3 regions of the Sphingobacterium sp. B29 genome follow, and region 2 is predicted to be linked to each of the others. Evidence: riboswitches for the same ligand, from Rfam matches in the RefSeq annotation. Region 2 holds a riboswitch; each other region holds the start of a gene.

Region 1 (5,033 bases), 3.0 Mb from region 2:
TCAAGTTTATGGGTTAATTGACCTCCATGAGTTAATTATTGCACTTGATCACGACTATGATGCGATTCGCAAAAACCTTGCAGACACGGGCAGCCTCCCTTTAATCCGTCAAACAATCAAATTATTAGCTTTAGAAATTGATAGCTTTTCACAACCTAACAAGAGGTTTCGGTATGCACATCAATTATATCACAATAACTTTAAAATTAATGCCCTCTTACAGGATTTAAAAGAAATTCAAGAAGAGCAGGCCGGTCAAGCAAAAAGTATATTATATTCGATCATAAGCAACATCGAAGCAATTATTGAAGTGCTCAACCGAATTCAGGTGGCTTTTTATCAAAATCAGGAAATCCAGGATAAGATTGACAGCAGTGAGTACCAACAATTTATCAATCGACCTTTGCGCAATCTTGCTGATCTAAAAAGTAAACTCCATCTGAATAACCCGCTTTTTCGATTTGCCGTTCGGATGGCTCTTCTTTTTGGAACAGGCGCATTGATCGGTATTTTATTTTTAGATTTTAAATATACCTATTGGATCTTACTGACGATCGCTATTGTTGCCAGACCAGCATTTTCAATGACAAAAAAGCGTAATATAGAGCGTATTGTAGGCACATTCTCGGGTATAATCGTTGGCATATTCTGCTTAATTGCTATTCATTTTCTCCCGGCTCTTCTTACCATAGCTGCATTAGGTCTTTTCGGATTCTTTTTATTCAATCGATCTAATTATATGGTCAGTGTCATCTTTATTACCTTGGGAATTGTGATTGCACTCAATTTGTTTGAAGGCAATATCAATCTCATTTTAGGCAGCCGAATGCTTTTTACACTTATTGGAGCATTCTTGGCTATAGCAGGTTATTTCTTGATACCTGTACGCCAGAGCACAGGCATGGTTCAGCTGGCAAAAGAGGTATCTCTTTACAACGAACATTATTTCCAGATCATCAATAACCGTCTGTCGGACGAGAGACAAAGTTCGTTTGATATACGGCTGGCTCGCAAAAAAGCGCAGACTGCCATGGCCCTGTTTTCAGACGCTATCAATCAAATGAAAAAAGAACCCGAACACAAATGGATGGATTGGTCACATATACACCATTTTCAGGCACTCTCTTATCAGGTCAACTCCCATTTGGTGGGTCTTTCGCTATCGTTAAGCAAAAAGACGAATCGCCACCTGACGTATGACATCCATAGTAGAATTGATGCACTTAAACCTCTTTTAACAGATTTAAATCAAATTGCAGAACGGATCAACTTAAAGAAATCATAATACCCGATTGGCAGTTACTTATCAAGTTTCATCGAACAATATGCGATCCGATCCGTATGTTATTCAAAATTCCTTTAACTAAAAAACAGCTTTTCTTTTGCTTTAATAAAAAAAGAGTTTATATTTGTATCGTCTTCGAAAGAAGATTTCTAATCAACACCTCCCTTAATCAGTAGGTCTTGATTTATAAAGAAGTGGCGAGAGACTGGCTCAATGACCCACTGGCAACCTTCAATTTGTTTGAAAAGGTGCCAATTCCTGTCCAAAACAATATCGTTTTGGAGCATATAAATAACATAAGACAATGATTATTAAACTACTGAAGTCCATTAAAAATTCAGGTTCAACACAAGTGAGCCGCACGATAAGCGAAAGTGTAAGCCATCATACAACTGTATTGATGCGAATGCGTATGCATATGCACTTCCACGCTTGTTAAGAATCATTTCCTTTTTCTTGGATAAAGATTTAACAGACCCTTCAAGGAGGTGTGTATGCTTCTCTTTTTACTTAGCAATTTCTTTTTGAACCCTTAAAATCTGATATATTATGTCTTCAAACAAAAATTTAAAATTCGAAACTCTTCAGGTTCACGCTGGCCAAGTCGCTGACCCTACTACGGGATCTAGAGCAGTTCCTATATATCAAACAACATCTTTTGTATTTGAAAATGCCGAACACGGCGCAAACTTATTTGCATTAAAGCAGTTCGGCAATATTTATACACGGATTATGAATCCTACCACGGATGTTTTCGAACAACGTATTGCGGCACTGGAAGGTGGAGTCGCGGCTGTTGCTGTTGCATCTGGCCAGGCGGCACAGTTTATTGCATTAAATAATATCTTGGAAAGTGGTGACAATTTTGTTGCCGGATCCAACTTATACGGCGGTACATTCAACCAGTTTAAAGTTTCTTTTAAACGTCTGGGCATCGAAGCTCGATTTGCAACGGACGCCGAGGCAGATAAAATTGAAGCCCTCATTGATGATAAAACAAAGGCCATCTATGTTGAAACAATTGGAAACCCAAGTTTCAATATTCCAGACTTTGAGAAAATTGCTGCAGTAGCAAAAAAATATGACTTACCGTTAATCGTCGATAATACTTTTGGAGCTGGGGGATATTTATTTAAACCTTTGGAGTATGGTGCGAATGTGGTGGTTGAATCGGCTACTAAATGGATCGGTGGACATGGTACAAGCATTGGTGGTGTCATCGTCGACGGCGGAAACTACAATTGGGGCAATGGAAAATACCCTCAATTTTCCGAACCATCTGAAGGCTATCATGGCTTAGTTTTTTCCGAAGTTTTCGGTGAAGGCGGACCGTTTGGAAATATTCAATTTGCCATTCGGGCACGTGTGGAAGGGCTTCGGGATTTCGGGCCAGCACTCTCTCCTTTCAATTCATTCTTATTATTACAAGGGCTTGAAACCCTGTCTTTACGGGTGCAACGCCATGTAGACAACACTTTAGAGGTAGCTAAATGGCTTGAGGCGCATCCACAGGTAGAAAAAGTAAACTATCCGGGCTTAAAAAGCTCTCCGAGCTTCGCTAACGCACAAAAATACCTTAAAAATGGCTATGGTGCAGTGCTTTCTTTCCAGCTCAAAGGTGACGCAGCACAAAAGGCCAATAGCTTTATCGACAGCTTAGAATTGATCAGTCACCTGGCCAACGTCGGTGATACGAAGTCATTGATTATCCATCCAGCAGCGACTACTCACCAACAATTGAGTGATGAAGATCAAGCCAATGCCGGAGTGTTCAAAGGTTTATTACGTCTTTCTGTAGGAATAGAACATATTGATGACATCAAAGCTGATTTACAACAAGCTTTTGATAAAATTAAATAATCAGATTTTTTCGGCTTAAAACGTAAACGTAAAATGAGTAAGCATATTTATCTGCACCCGGAGCCTTTTGTATTTGAAAATGGAAGAGAGCTTACTGATTTACAAATCAGTTATGAAACATTTGGCAAACCCAATGCAGATCGCAGTAATGTGATCTGGGTTTGCCATGCACTAACGGCCAATGCGGATGTACTGGATTGGTGGTCAGGTCTTTTTGGAACAGGTGAACTATTTGATTCAAACGATTATTTTATTATCTGCGCCAATGTCATCGGATCAGCATATAATAGCAGTAATCCGCTATCTATAAACCCTGCTACTGGACAACCTTACTACTTATCTTTTCCTGAATTTACAGTAAGGGATTTGGTCAAAGCCCATCAATTTCTTGCAGACCACCTGGATATCAAACAAATAGAGATCCTTATTGGGGGCTCATTGGGCGGTCAACAAGCATTGGAATGGGCCGTATCACGCAGTATAGCCATCAACCATCTAATCGTCGTTGGAACAAATGCCGTCCATTCAGCATGGGGTATTGCATTCAATGAAAGTCAACGTCTTGCCATTACTACTGATCGAACCTTTTATGCGAATCATCCCGATGGCGGAGCTAAGGGTTTAAAAGTTGCACGCGCTATGGCACTGTTGTCTTACCGCAACTATACAACGTATGCCAACACACAAAAGGAGTATGATAACGAAAAACTCGATCATTATAAAGCATCCTCCTATCAAAACTATCAGGGTGAAAAATTGGTAAAACGCTATAATGCGTACAGCTATTACTTCCTAACCAAAGCAATGGACAGCCATAATTTAGGTCGTGGAAGAAAATCTATCGAATCCGCTTTAGCGAGCATCGACTGTCCAACTTTAGTGCTGAGCGTCAATACAGATTTGTTGTTTCCTCCACAAGAGCAACAATTCATCGCTCAACATATTCCGAATGCCCACTATCAGGAGATCGAATCTACTTATGGCCACGATGGGTTTTTGATCGAAACAAAAAAACTCACGAAAATCATCAGCAGCTTTCTGCGGAAACAAAAAGAATACATCAACGAATTAGTATAAGAGAATAAATAATATATAAGAGAATTTAAGAAGAGATATGAGTAATAAATTAACAATAGGGATGTTTGGGTTTGGTGTAGTAGGCCAAGGTCTTTACGATATCATCAAAACCAAAAACCTTAATCTGGAAATCAAAAAATTTGTCATTAAAAACGGAGATAAAAAGCGCTCGCTACCAGCAGATCTATTTTCTACCGATGCCGAAACAATTTTAGGTGACCCAGAAATTAATACTGTTGTCGAACTAATAGATGATGCCGAAGCAGCCTATCAACTAACTGTTCGTGCCTTGAAATCGGGAAAAAATGTGGTATCTGCCAATAAAAAAAATGATTGCCAGCCATTTGGAAGAGCTGGTTGATATCCAACATGAATACGGCACCAGTTTATTGTATGAAGGTGCCGTTTGCGGAAGTATTCCCATTATACGGAATTTAGAAGAGTACTATGACAATGAATTACTTCATTCTGTCAGCGGTATTTTTAATGGATCTTCCAACTATATTTTATCTAAAGTTTTCAATGAAAACCAGCAATACACAGACGCTTTAAAGAAAGCGCAAGAACTTGGTTTTGCAGAAACAGATCCAACCCTTGATGTAGGTGGATTTGACCCAAAATTTAAAGTATGTATTGTTGCTTCCCATGCGTACGGAATCTATGTCAAACCAGACGATGTCTTTAATATTGGTATTGACAAATTGAGACAGCAAGATATTCGTTTTGCTAAAGAAAAGAACCTCAAGATCAAATTGATACCAACAGCAAAAGAGATCGACGGCAACAAAGTTGTACTTTATGTATTACCACG
Region 2 (5,033 bases):
ATAGTTTAAGAATTATTCTGCTCTTAAGATTTTCGCAGCCTCAACCATCGACTCTAAAGCCGCTTTGGTTTCTGGCCAAGCACGAGTTTTCAAACCACAGTCAGGGTTAACCCAAAGTTGTTCTGCTGGAACTACTGCTTTTGCTTTACGCAATAGATCTACCATCTCATCTTTGCTTGGAACACGTGGTGAGTGAATGTCATAAACACCTGGACCAATATCGTTTGGATATTTGAAATCACCAGCGAAAGCATTCAACAATTTCATTTGAGAACGTGAAGTCTCAATTGTGATGACGTCAGCATCCATTGCAGCGATATCTTCGATTACATTATTGAACTCAGAGTAACACATGTGTGTGTGAATCTGTGTATCGTCTTCTACATTTGATGAAGAAACACGGAAAGCACGTACTGCCCAGTTCAAGTAATCTTTTTGATCAGCTTTACGTAGCGGTAATCCTTCACGGATTGCTGGTTCATCGATTTGTATAATTTTGATACCTGCTTTTTCCAACGCTTGTACTTCGTCTAAGATCGCCAATGCAATTTGGTAAGTCGTTGTTGAACGCGGTTGGTCATTACGTACGAAAGACCATTGTAAGATGGTAACCGGACCAGTCAACATACCTTTAACCGGACGGTTAGTCAATGATTGAGCGTATGAAGACCAACGGACAGTCATATCTTCAGGACGGTATACATCACCATAGATAATCGGAGGTTTTACACAACGTGAACCATAGGATTGTACCCAACCGTTTTGTGTAAATGCATATCCAGCTAGTTGCTCACCGAAGTATTCAACCATGTCATTACGTTCGAACTCACCGTGAACCAATACATCGATATCCAGTTGCTCTTGAAGACGGATTGTATTTTCAGTTTCTTCAGCAATTGCTTTATCGTACTCTTCCTGTGTGATCGATCCCTTTTTCAGATCAGCTCTCCATTTACGCACATCTTTTGTTTGTGGGAAAGAACCGATTGTTGTCGTAGGGAATGCTGGCAAGTTGAACTTCGCTTGTTGCGCTGCTTTACGGTCAGCAAATGCTGAAGTACGTTTCGCATCGTCATCAGTGATATTGCTTGTACGTGTTTTAACCTCTGGTTTGTGGATCAGTGGAGAAGTACGACGGCTTTCAGCTGCAGCTTTGTTCGCTTCGAAGCGTTTTGCTGTTTCAGCATCAACTTCACCTTCTGCTAATACGGCTAAGTCTTTTACCTCAGCTAATTTTTGTTTAGCAAATGCTAACCAGTTTTTTACTTCAGCTGGTAGCGATTGCTCATTGTGTTCATTGTCTAAGTCAAAAGGAACGTGCAACAATGATGAAGAAGGAGCTACCCAAACACGGTCTTTTCCTAATGCATCAACAGCTTGTTTGATTTTAACCAATGATTTTTCGTAATCATTTTTCCAGATGTTACGGCCTTCAACAATACCCAAAGATAATGTTAATGAAGCAGGAACTTTAGCTAGTACCGTATCCAATTGGTTTTCACCGCGTACCAAATCCAAATGTAAAGCATGGATAGGTAGGTTAACTGCGATATCTTCGTTATCTTTTAAAGCTTCGAAGTAAGTCGTCGCGATTAATTTGATATTTTTTGCAGCTGCAGCTAATTTTTCGAAAGTGGGTTGATATAAAGCTTTTACTTTAGCATCTAAATCCAATGCTAAGAAAGGCTCGTCAATCTGAACATATTGCGCACCGGCCTCAGCTAGTTTAGCTAATATTTGCTCATATACTGGAACAAGTTTATCCAATAAATCGATGCGGTCGAAGCCAGCTTCTTTTTCTTTACCGATCAAAAGGTAAGTGATAGGACCTAATAGAACTGGTTTAGTATCGATGCCCAATGATTTTGCTTCGTTATATTCATTTAAGAACTTTTCGGACGTCAATTTGAATTCTTGATCTTTTGTGAATTCTGGCACCATATAGTGGTAGTTGGTATCCAACCACTTGGTCATTTCCATTGCAGTCACGTCGATTCCTTCTTGTTGGAAACCACGCGCCATGGCAAAATATAGATCTAAGCTGTAATTGTTGTCTACTTTATTCAATAAAGAATGGTAACGAGCAGGAATTGCACCAACAGTAAGGGTTAAATCCAATACTTGATCGTAAAAAGAGAAATCATTGGAAGGGATCAAATCTATTCCAGCATCTTTTTGTGTTTTCCAATTGCCTTCACGAATTTTTTTTGCTGTGTCCAATAATTCCTCAACAGAAGATTTTTTAGCCCAATAGGCCTCATTGGCTTTTTTCAATTCGCGGAACGCGCCCACACGAGGGTAACCTAAATTGTTAGTCAATAACATAATGAATGTTTTTAATATTTCTTTTTCAACTATATTTCTTGCTAGAGAGAGAAGGACACACTAGAATTCGGTGACTTCGGCTTATCATTCCCATATCAAGTAGGGTAGAATTTAGCACCTTGTCAAGGGACAGGTTGCTAAGGCTTCATCGGGTCTATTCCCTCTGCCTTTCTCTATAAGCGACGCTAAGTTAGAACATTTCTTTTTGAAATGCAAATTTTTTATAAAAGTGCGTCAATTTTTTATATTCTACTAAGGATAAAATTGTTTTGTTCTTTTCTTTTCATCCATGATTTAGTGTATGCCATGTTTCAATACGCCGTGTAGCATAAAAAATGGGGAATGACTGTTTCTCATTCCCCATTCTTTTAGCTCACCAAAAGTTTGTAACCTTTTCCGTGCACATTGACAATTTCAACTTTACTATCTTCTTTTAGATATTTACGAAGTTTACTGAGAAATACATCCATACTTCTACCTGTAAAGTAGTTGTCATCATGCCATATTTTTAATAAAGCTTCTTCCCGGGTCAGCACATCATTTTTCTTTAAACAAAGCAAGCGTAGTAGTTCCGCTTCTTTGGTGGATAGTTTTTGCATCTGTCCTTTGTAAGAAATTTGCTGACTTGTATAATCAAAGAAATAATCACCAATTTCAAATTTATCAGCAACCACTTCCTCTTCTTTGTCTCGAACACTGCGTTTCAGCAAAGCATTGATGCGGAGCAATAATTCCTCCACTCGAAAAGGCTTTGTGATATAATCATCTCCCCCTAATTCAAAGGCTTCGGTTTTATCTTCCATCATCCCCTTTGCTGTGGCAAAGATAATAGGAACAGTATTGTTTGTTTTTCTGATTTCACGTCCAACTGTAAATCCGTCCTTTTTTGGCATCATGACATCGAAAATACAGAGGTCGTAGTTATTTTTTTTGAATTGAGAAATCGCTTCATCTCCATCTGTGCATAATGTGACGTCAAATTTTCCCTTTAATTCGAGATAGTCTTTTAAAAGATCCCCCAAATTAGGATCATCTTCTGCTAATAATATCTTTTGCATAATGATTATATTAATTTTCACCAATGTCCCTTGATGCTGATAAATCAGCTTTCCTCAACCTTTGAAATTTTTTAAAGAGGAAATATACAAAAAAGGAACGTTTTATTTTTTAATAGGCAAAATTACTTCAAAGGTCGTGCCCTTATCTTTTTCACTTTTAACTGTAATTTTTCCGTTCAGCCTTCTCAGGATGTCCTGGACATAACTTAAGCCAAGACCAAATCCTTTGACATTATGAACATTTCCAGTTGGAATACGGTAGAACTGGTCGAAAATCTTTTGCAGGTGATCCCGACTCATCCCAATACCGTTGTCGGCAATGGTGATAACAATGGTATCACCAACATTTTTGGATTGAATATTCACATGCAGATCTCCTTTGTTGTACTTAATTGCATTATCCAGTAGATTATAAAATACATTTGAAAAATGCAGCTCGTCACCAACAACAACATCTTTCGCCGCCGCTAGATCTATGGAAAATTTTCCGCCGATATTTTGCATCCTTAACTGCATACTGTCGGTAACTGCTGAGACAAGATCATTAATATGCACATCCACCTGGTCTAACTTTAATGTTTCCTTTTCCAATCGGGCTAGGTCAAGCACACGTTCGATGTGATTTCCGAGTCTAACATTTTCGTCGTAGATGATATTAGCCAATTTCTGAACGCGCTTATGGTCGGCATTGATGTCTGGATCTTTAAGTGACTCGCTGGCAATCATAATTGTTGCAACAGGTGTTTTAAACTCATGCGTCATGTTGTTGATGAAATCTGTTTTCATTTCCGAAACTTTCTTTTGTCTGAAGATGATAATCAGTGTATAAGCAAAACAACCCACCAACAAGAAAAGTAGTGCCAGCATAGGTAGTAACAGATAGCCCATATTATCTGCGATTATCGCCTTTTTATTGGGAAAATAGATTGTTAATTTCCCTGGCGCAGCACCGATATCACCTTTAAAAAGTGCGGTCGAGTATTTTGTTGTATTTGTCGGGTTATTTAGAGCGGCTTCGTTTAAAATATTATTTAGTAATATATTGTTTGTACTCCATATTTCAATATTAAAAGGAGCTTTAATATCGCGTTGAGCCAACTCATCTTTGATCAGTTCCTGGACAATGATGACATTCAACCGATCCTTTAACGGACGCTTTGCTAGCTCCATTCCAATAGCAACATCTTCGATGTAATCTGCCTTTTTACCACCGAGCATAGCAACGGAGTCGTAAACGTTGAAACCGGACCAAGAATTCTTTCTGTTTAGCACATCGAGCCTTTTTTCCAAATCAGAGATGGTTTTTGCAAGTTTTGCATTCTCTCTCGGAGGTAAGGTGGCTACCCTGAATTTTGTCTGTTGATTGACCAATGGGTCCATTAGTGGGATAACAAACCGCGTGCTGTCATCTTTCCCATTCACCTGATCATCTACTTTGGACGCATTTAACATGATAAAAGCTTGTACCAGATTATCGTCGGTAAGCTCATTTGAAACAGAAAATTTGATAAATTTCTGGTATTCCGGTCTTTTGATGTATGTTTCGTAAAAAGAATTTTTGATTTCAATTACATTTGGGTATAAAGCACGCAATTGGTCTTCTTGCTCTTTAAAGTTTGAGAAAACAACATGTTGTTTGTTTTTTAATTC
Region 3 (5,033 bases), 2.0 Mb from region 2:
ACCTGTTTTTTATAATTCGTGCATTTTCCTGCGCCAACGCCTTATTGTTTTGACAGACCTCCTGCTGCTTAATAGCCAATTGATAATCCAACAAGGCCTGTAACAGCTGATTTTCCAGAATCTCCTCTTCATGATGGTGTTTTACCTCTTGTCGATCCAATGCGATCTGTGCTCCGCGCACCACGTTTTTATTGAGATAAATTGCCGAGATCGGTATGTTTAATTTGAGTCCTGTGATACTCAGATTATACCAGCTGGGATTATAGGGATACAAGAAAACCTGTGGATTGGCAAAGGTGAATGTACTGGTCAACCCCAACTCAGGAAGATAATTTGATCGCGCCTGTTTAACCGACAATTTCTTCAAAACCACTTCCTGTTCGGATTTTAGAAGGGAAAAAGCATGGCTTCGCGCTTCGGCAACAAGCGCTTCATAGCTGGGGCTTTCCACTTTAAAAGGCTCGGTCAAGGGGATAATCTCCGCTGTAATACCGCCAATTAGCTGCAGCTTCTGATTTGCAGCCTGAATATCATGACCGATCTGCACGAGCAACAGTTCCCGCTTCGAAAGCTCCAACGAAATACGCAAGACGTCACTGTGTAATACCACGCCCGCCTTATACAGATGCTCAATCTCCTTGAGCTGTACCCGTTGATCAGCAATATCCTGCTCAATTAGGGATCGGTTACTATACGACAGTTCCAAATCCAAAAAAAGATTGCAAACCTCCAATTTCGTCTGCGCTGCGGCATTCTTCCAATCGATTCTGGCCAGCTCATTTTCCAGTTTTTTGGACTCTATTTTCATTAGGTCCCGATGCCCATTGTAGAGGTTCAGATAAAAATCCAGGCCGCTATCGTACAAGTAGTGAATGATATCATGCTGGGAAGGTTTATTTAAAAGCCCCTGGTCATACACAGGCATATTACTTGCATAACTAGCAGAAGCTCTGGCGGAAATCTTAGGGAGCAACTCCATGCGTTGCTGCTGTACTGCCACCTCAGTTTCTTTGAGCTGCAAATAGGACTGCTCGATGTATTTACTGTTCTGTAGTGCTTTGTCGATCATGTCTTTCAGGGACATGCGCAAAGAATCGAGGGCGAAGGTGTCCGAAATAGCGCATACTAACAATCCCATGGTTAGTATGCCTTTTGCCCAATAGGGAGGAAAAAAGTTCACGTGTGCTATGTAATTTTTTTGCGTTGCAAACTTAGACACTTATTGGAACTTGGATTTCTTCACAAACGCCAATATGTTATGGAAAAAAGACATTTTTTCATCAATTCAAACAAAAAGACCAATATCTGCCAAGAAGTCCTTACAATATCCTTTTTTACAGCACATAAAAAAGGCCTTTCAAATCGTGATTTGAAAGGCCTTTCTCGATGGTATAATAATAGATTATCCGTATAAGGAATCTTCTATTGCATTCCACAGCTGGATTCTTTTTTGTAGCGCAATTTTACTGATCTCTTTCATTTCCGTCCATTTAACCTCATCGTCCTTGGCAAGATCTGTGATCATCTGCATCGCCAACGGTCCATGCTCGTCGCCGTCAAGATCAATATGGCGTTGAAAATAATAAATAAAGCTATCCAGATTGGCTGTAGGAAAGTTTGTTTTAATTTCTTCCAAAATAGAGGTAAACATTCCCGGAATAAGGTCTTCACGTCCGAATGTAAATGCAGCAGCAATTTTATGCACCTCGCCCTCAGCAATCACTTCGAATGTAAAATTCAAAAAGTCTTTGATCCGCTTGTCCAATGTGGTTGTTGCGATGACATCGAATATGTTGTTCGATTTTTTGGCGTGAGCAATAAATTTGTTGACCAGATGAAGGTCGGCACCCATGGCATCCATGGCGTCCAGATACATCTCAAAGTGGCTCAAACGACGGCCATCAATGTATTCATCCGACTCCTCAGCCAAGACAATTTCGTTGATTAGATAGCGTGTTGATGGATGCTCACTCGCAAACCAAGGTAAAGTCGTACAGGTCAATTTAATCTGTAAAGCTTTTAGTAAAGACATAAAATCCCATACAGCGTACACATGCCCTTCTGTAAAAGAACGTAGATTCTTGATCGTTTTGATCTTACGATATAAAGGGTGTTGCAATAATACCTCGCGTTCGGTAGCAATGTATTCGTTAATTTCCGCAATTCTATTCATGGCGCAAAAGTATTGTCTTATCTCTATTTTTAAAAGTATTTTCGATGAGATTACAGTAACATGATAAATTTTTCGCCCTGCTATCCGCTTCATAACCAAATCACAGCCAACAACGCGCCTCGCTTTTGACCTCCCTATTCCGGTTGCTAACGCTCCTTTACCCTTAAAAACAAAAATATTTTTAATTATAAAAAATAATCTACTATATTTGTAGAGTATTCAGAATTGCATGATGCAATACCAACCGAGTGCAGGCACCGCGGTGGTAAATTAATACGGGTTTCGACCAAAATAAACGTCGCAGAACGATTATTTTCCCAACAAGATCTGGATACAGTTTATGGTTTAATCCTTTAAATTTTTAAATTGTATGGCTACTACAACAAATCTTTACCAACACTTACTGGAAAAATTCAGTTATTACTCAACAGATGAACTGATCCAGCTCAACAATGACACCATCTTAGGACAAGGCTGGGGTTCAGCCAAGGCAACCTTTAGAACAGCTTTGATCAGTACGTTCTCCAAAAGAGGACTGGATCTTTCCAACATCATTTCCAAGGAAGACGGTTTTACCTCGGTGAAGCATGTCCCTGTACGCTTGGAACAGAATGTCCTGATTCCTTTACAGTAATCGTTATCGACAAAAAAAAGCGCGCATCGAAAGGACTTCGTGCGCGCTGCTGTGGTTGGTTTAGGAAATTGCCGATTTAAAAGAAGGCGATAATCTTATTATTTATAGTTTGGATTCTGAATTAACACACCTGCGCTTTTCTCAATTTCTGTTTGTGGTAATGGCCAGCGGTAAAATTTGTCCTCAAAATGATAGGGCACTTTACTGTCTTTGACCGCATTGAGTACTTCGCCTGCGATATGCCAACGAATCAGGTCGTAATGCCGTAGTCCTTCGAAAGCAAGTTCAACCCTTCTTTCGTGGCGGATACGGTCGCGCATTTTTTCCTTGTTATAACCGGCAGGAAACCCGGGCATCTGAACGCGGCTCCTCAGGGTATTCATAGCATCGTAAACCGATTGATCTGGCCCGGCGATTTCATTTTGTGCTTCGGCATACATCAATAACACCTCTCCAAACCGCAGTACAACCGCATCCTGTTGGCTCAATGTTGAGAAGCCAAAAGGTAAGTTGGCCGGATCCAAAAATTTCAATACCCCATAACCTGTAGGCCGCGGATTGGACGGTGTATGGATCTTACCGCCGCCAAAGTCGGGATGATCCACGAAAATTGTTTTGCTCAAGCGCGGATCCCTATCTTTGAAGGGATTGGCTCGGTCAGTCAAGGGTGATTCACCATAAGGCAGACCATCTTTGCATTCATAGGTATCCACCAGGTTTTGTAAAGGTGAAGCAGCGATCCAGTCGCCTAGGTACATGTCCCAGGGGGCTGTATTATTCGGTGCCAGAAAATTGACCGAAAAGATAATCTCGGTATTGTTCTTCTGTGTTGCATCGCGAAAGACATTTTCAAACGCCGTACTCAGGGTATACTCTTTCATGACATCGGTGCATAAGTCTTTTACCTCTTTCAAGATTGCTAAATCGGGCACCCCTTTGTCACCATAAGCCGCAAACAGTAAAACCCGTGCTTTCAAGGCTTTTGCTGAACTTGCGGTCGCATGCCCCCCATTATTGAAATAAGGTTTAGCCGCTAAGTTAGCGATCCCAAAATCCAGATCAGCCCTAATCTGTTTTAGGATATTCTCCGCAGTTTCCTTTGGCTGACGCTGATTCTCCAGACTAAGGGAAGTCAGCACAAGCGGCACCTCACCATAAATACTGTACAATTGGAAATAAACAAAAGCACGGATAAAGCGGGCTTCGGCCTCCATATTTTTCTTCTCCCAATCGTTCATATCGGAGCCGTTATAGCCCTGAAGCTTCTCGATCAGGCGATTGGCACGTCCTATTCCCACATAAGCATCGTTATAAATTCCGGTTTCATACCCCCCTGTGGTCGGATTTAAATTCCCACCTACGATTTCATTGACGCTACCTGAGTTGAACTGATTGTAGCCATTGTCGGTCAGACAGTCCCGGAAAGGCATCCCATAGGAGAACGTCTCACTCTGCAATGACGCGTATACACCGGCCAATGCATTATCAAAATCCGATTTTTTGCTAAAATAGTTGTCCGTAGCGATCTGATCCAAAGGATTGAGATCCAAGGCACTGTTACAGGAACCAAAAAATAGTCCGGATAGCATCAACGCTGTTATAAATTTCTTTTTCATAGCACTTAAAAGTTAACTTGTACACCAAATGAATAAATCTTGTTTTGTGGATACTGTATCAGATCACCATTTCCATAGCGTTCAGGGTCCAAGCCCTTAAATTTGGTCGCAGTAAGGAGGTTATCACCCGAAAAATAAACCCGTAGGCGTTCAATTTTATATTTTTTCAACAGCCCATCAGGTAAAGTGTATCCGAACACAAGATTTTTCAATCTGAAGTATGAAGCATCCTGTATAAAATAGCTGGAAGCACGGCTGAATTTCTCCGGAGCACTCCAACCCCAATAAATACGGGGCATCGTTGTCGAAGGGTTTTCAGGTGTCCAACGGTCTAACCAATCTTTTGTCGGCGGGCTACCCTGTACAAATGGCGTTACGCCCCAGCCCGAAACATAGGATTTGACACCATATACTCCTTGTAATAGAGCCGAAAAGTCAAAACCCTTAAAACTTGCACTTAGATTAAAGCTATAGTTCAGTTTTGGATCTACACCAGAAATAATTGTTCTGTCGTTCGCATCGATTTTTCCGTCCCCGTTGACATCCCGATACTTAAGATCTCCTGGCAGTGTATTATCATTAAACTGCTTAGGCGACCCCGCTACTTCGG

What was found. Region 2 has a riboswitch for S-adenosylmethionine ahead of metE (5-methyltetrahydropteroyltriglutamate--homocysteine S-methyltransferase). Riboswitches for the same ligand answer to the same signal wherever they lie in the genome.
Region 1: another riboswitch for S-adenosylmethionine. It lies ahead of BV902_RS18340 (O-acetylhomoserine aminocarboxypropyltransferase/cysteine synthase family protein); the one in region 2 lies ahead of metE (5-methyltetrahydropteroyltriglutamate--homocysteine S-methyltransferase).
Region 3: another riboswitch for S-adenosylmethionine. It lies ahead of BV902_RS22490 (5-oxoprolinase); the one in region 2 lies ahead of metE (5-methyltetrahydropteroyltriglutamate--homocysteine S-methyltransferase).

The regions. Positions count from the first base shown of each region.
Region 1 is NZ_CP019158.1:4,270,374-4,275,406, forward strand. Features, by position in the region: gene BV902_RS18335 (FUSC family protein) at 1-1,285, shown strand, start outside; SAM riboswitch class I at 1,467-1,579, shown strand; gene BV902_RS18340 (O-acetylhomoserine aminocarboxypropyltransferase/cysteine synthase family protein) at 1,835-3,145, shown strand; gene BV902_RS18345 (homoserine O-acetyltransferase family protein) at 3,179-4,222, shown strand; partial or broken gene BV902_RS18350 (homoserine dehydrogenase) at 4,260-5,033, shown strand, end outside.
Region 2 is NZ_CP019158.1:910,524-915,556, forward strand. Features, by position in the region: gene metE (5-methyltetrahydropteroyltriglutamate--homocysteine S-methyltransferase) at 13-2,325, opposite strand; SAM riboswitch class I at 2,404-2,507, opposite strand; gene BV902_RS03830 (response regulator transcription factor) at 2,694-3,383, opposite strand; gene BV902_RS03835 (sensor histidine kinase) at 3,486-5,033, opposite strand, start outside.
Region 3 is NZ_CP019158.1:5,231,823-5,236,855, forward strand. Features, by position in the region: gene BV902_RS22475 (TolC family protein) at 1-1,138, opposite strand, end outside; gene BV902_RS22485 (DUF3050 domain-containing protein) at 1,403-2,173, opposite strand; SAM-I-IV-variant riboswitch at 2,384-2,477, shown strand; gene BV902_RS22490 (5-oxoprolinase) at 2,544-2,807, shown strand; gene BV902_RS22495 (RagB/SusD family nutrient uptake outer membrane protein) at 2,906-4,423, opposite strand; gene BV902_RS22500 (SusC/RagA family TonB-linked outer membrane protein) at 4,429-5,033, opposite strand, start outside.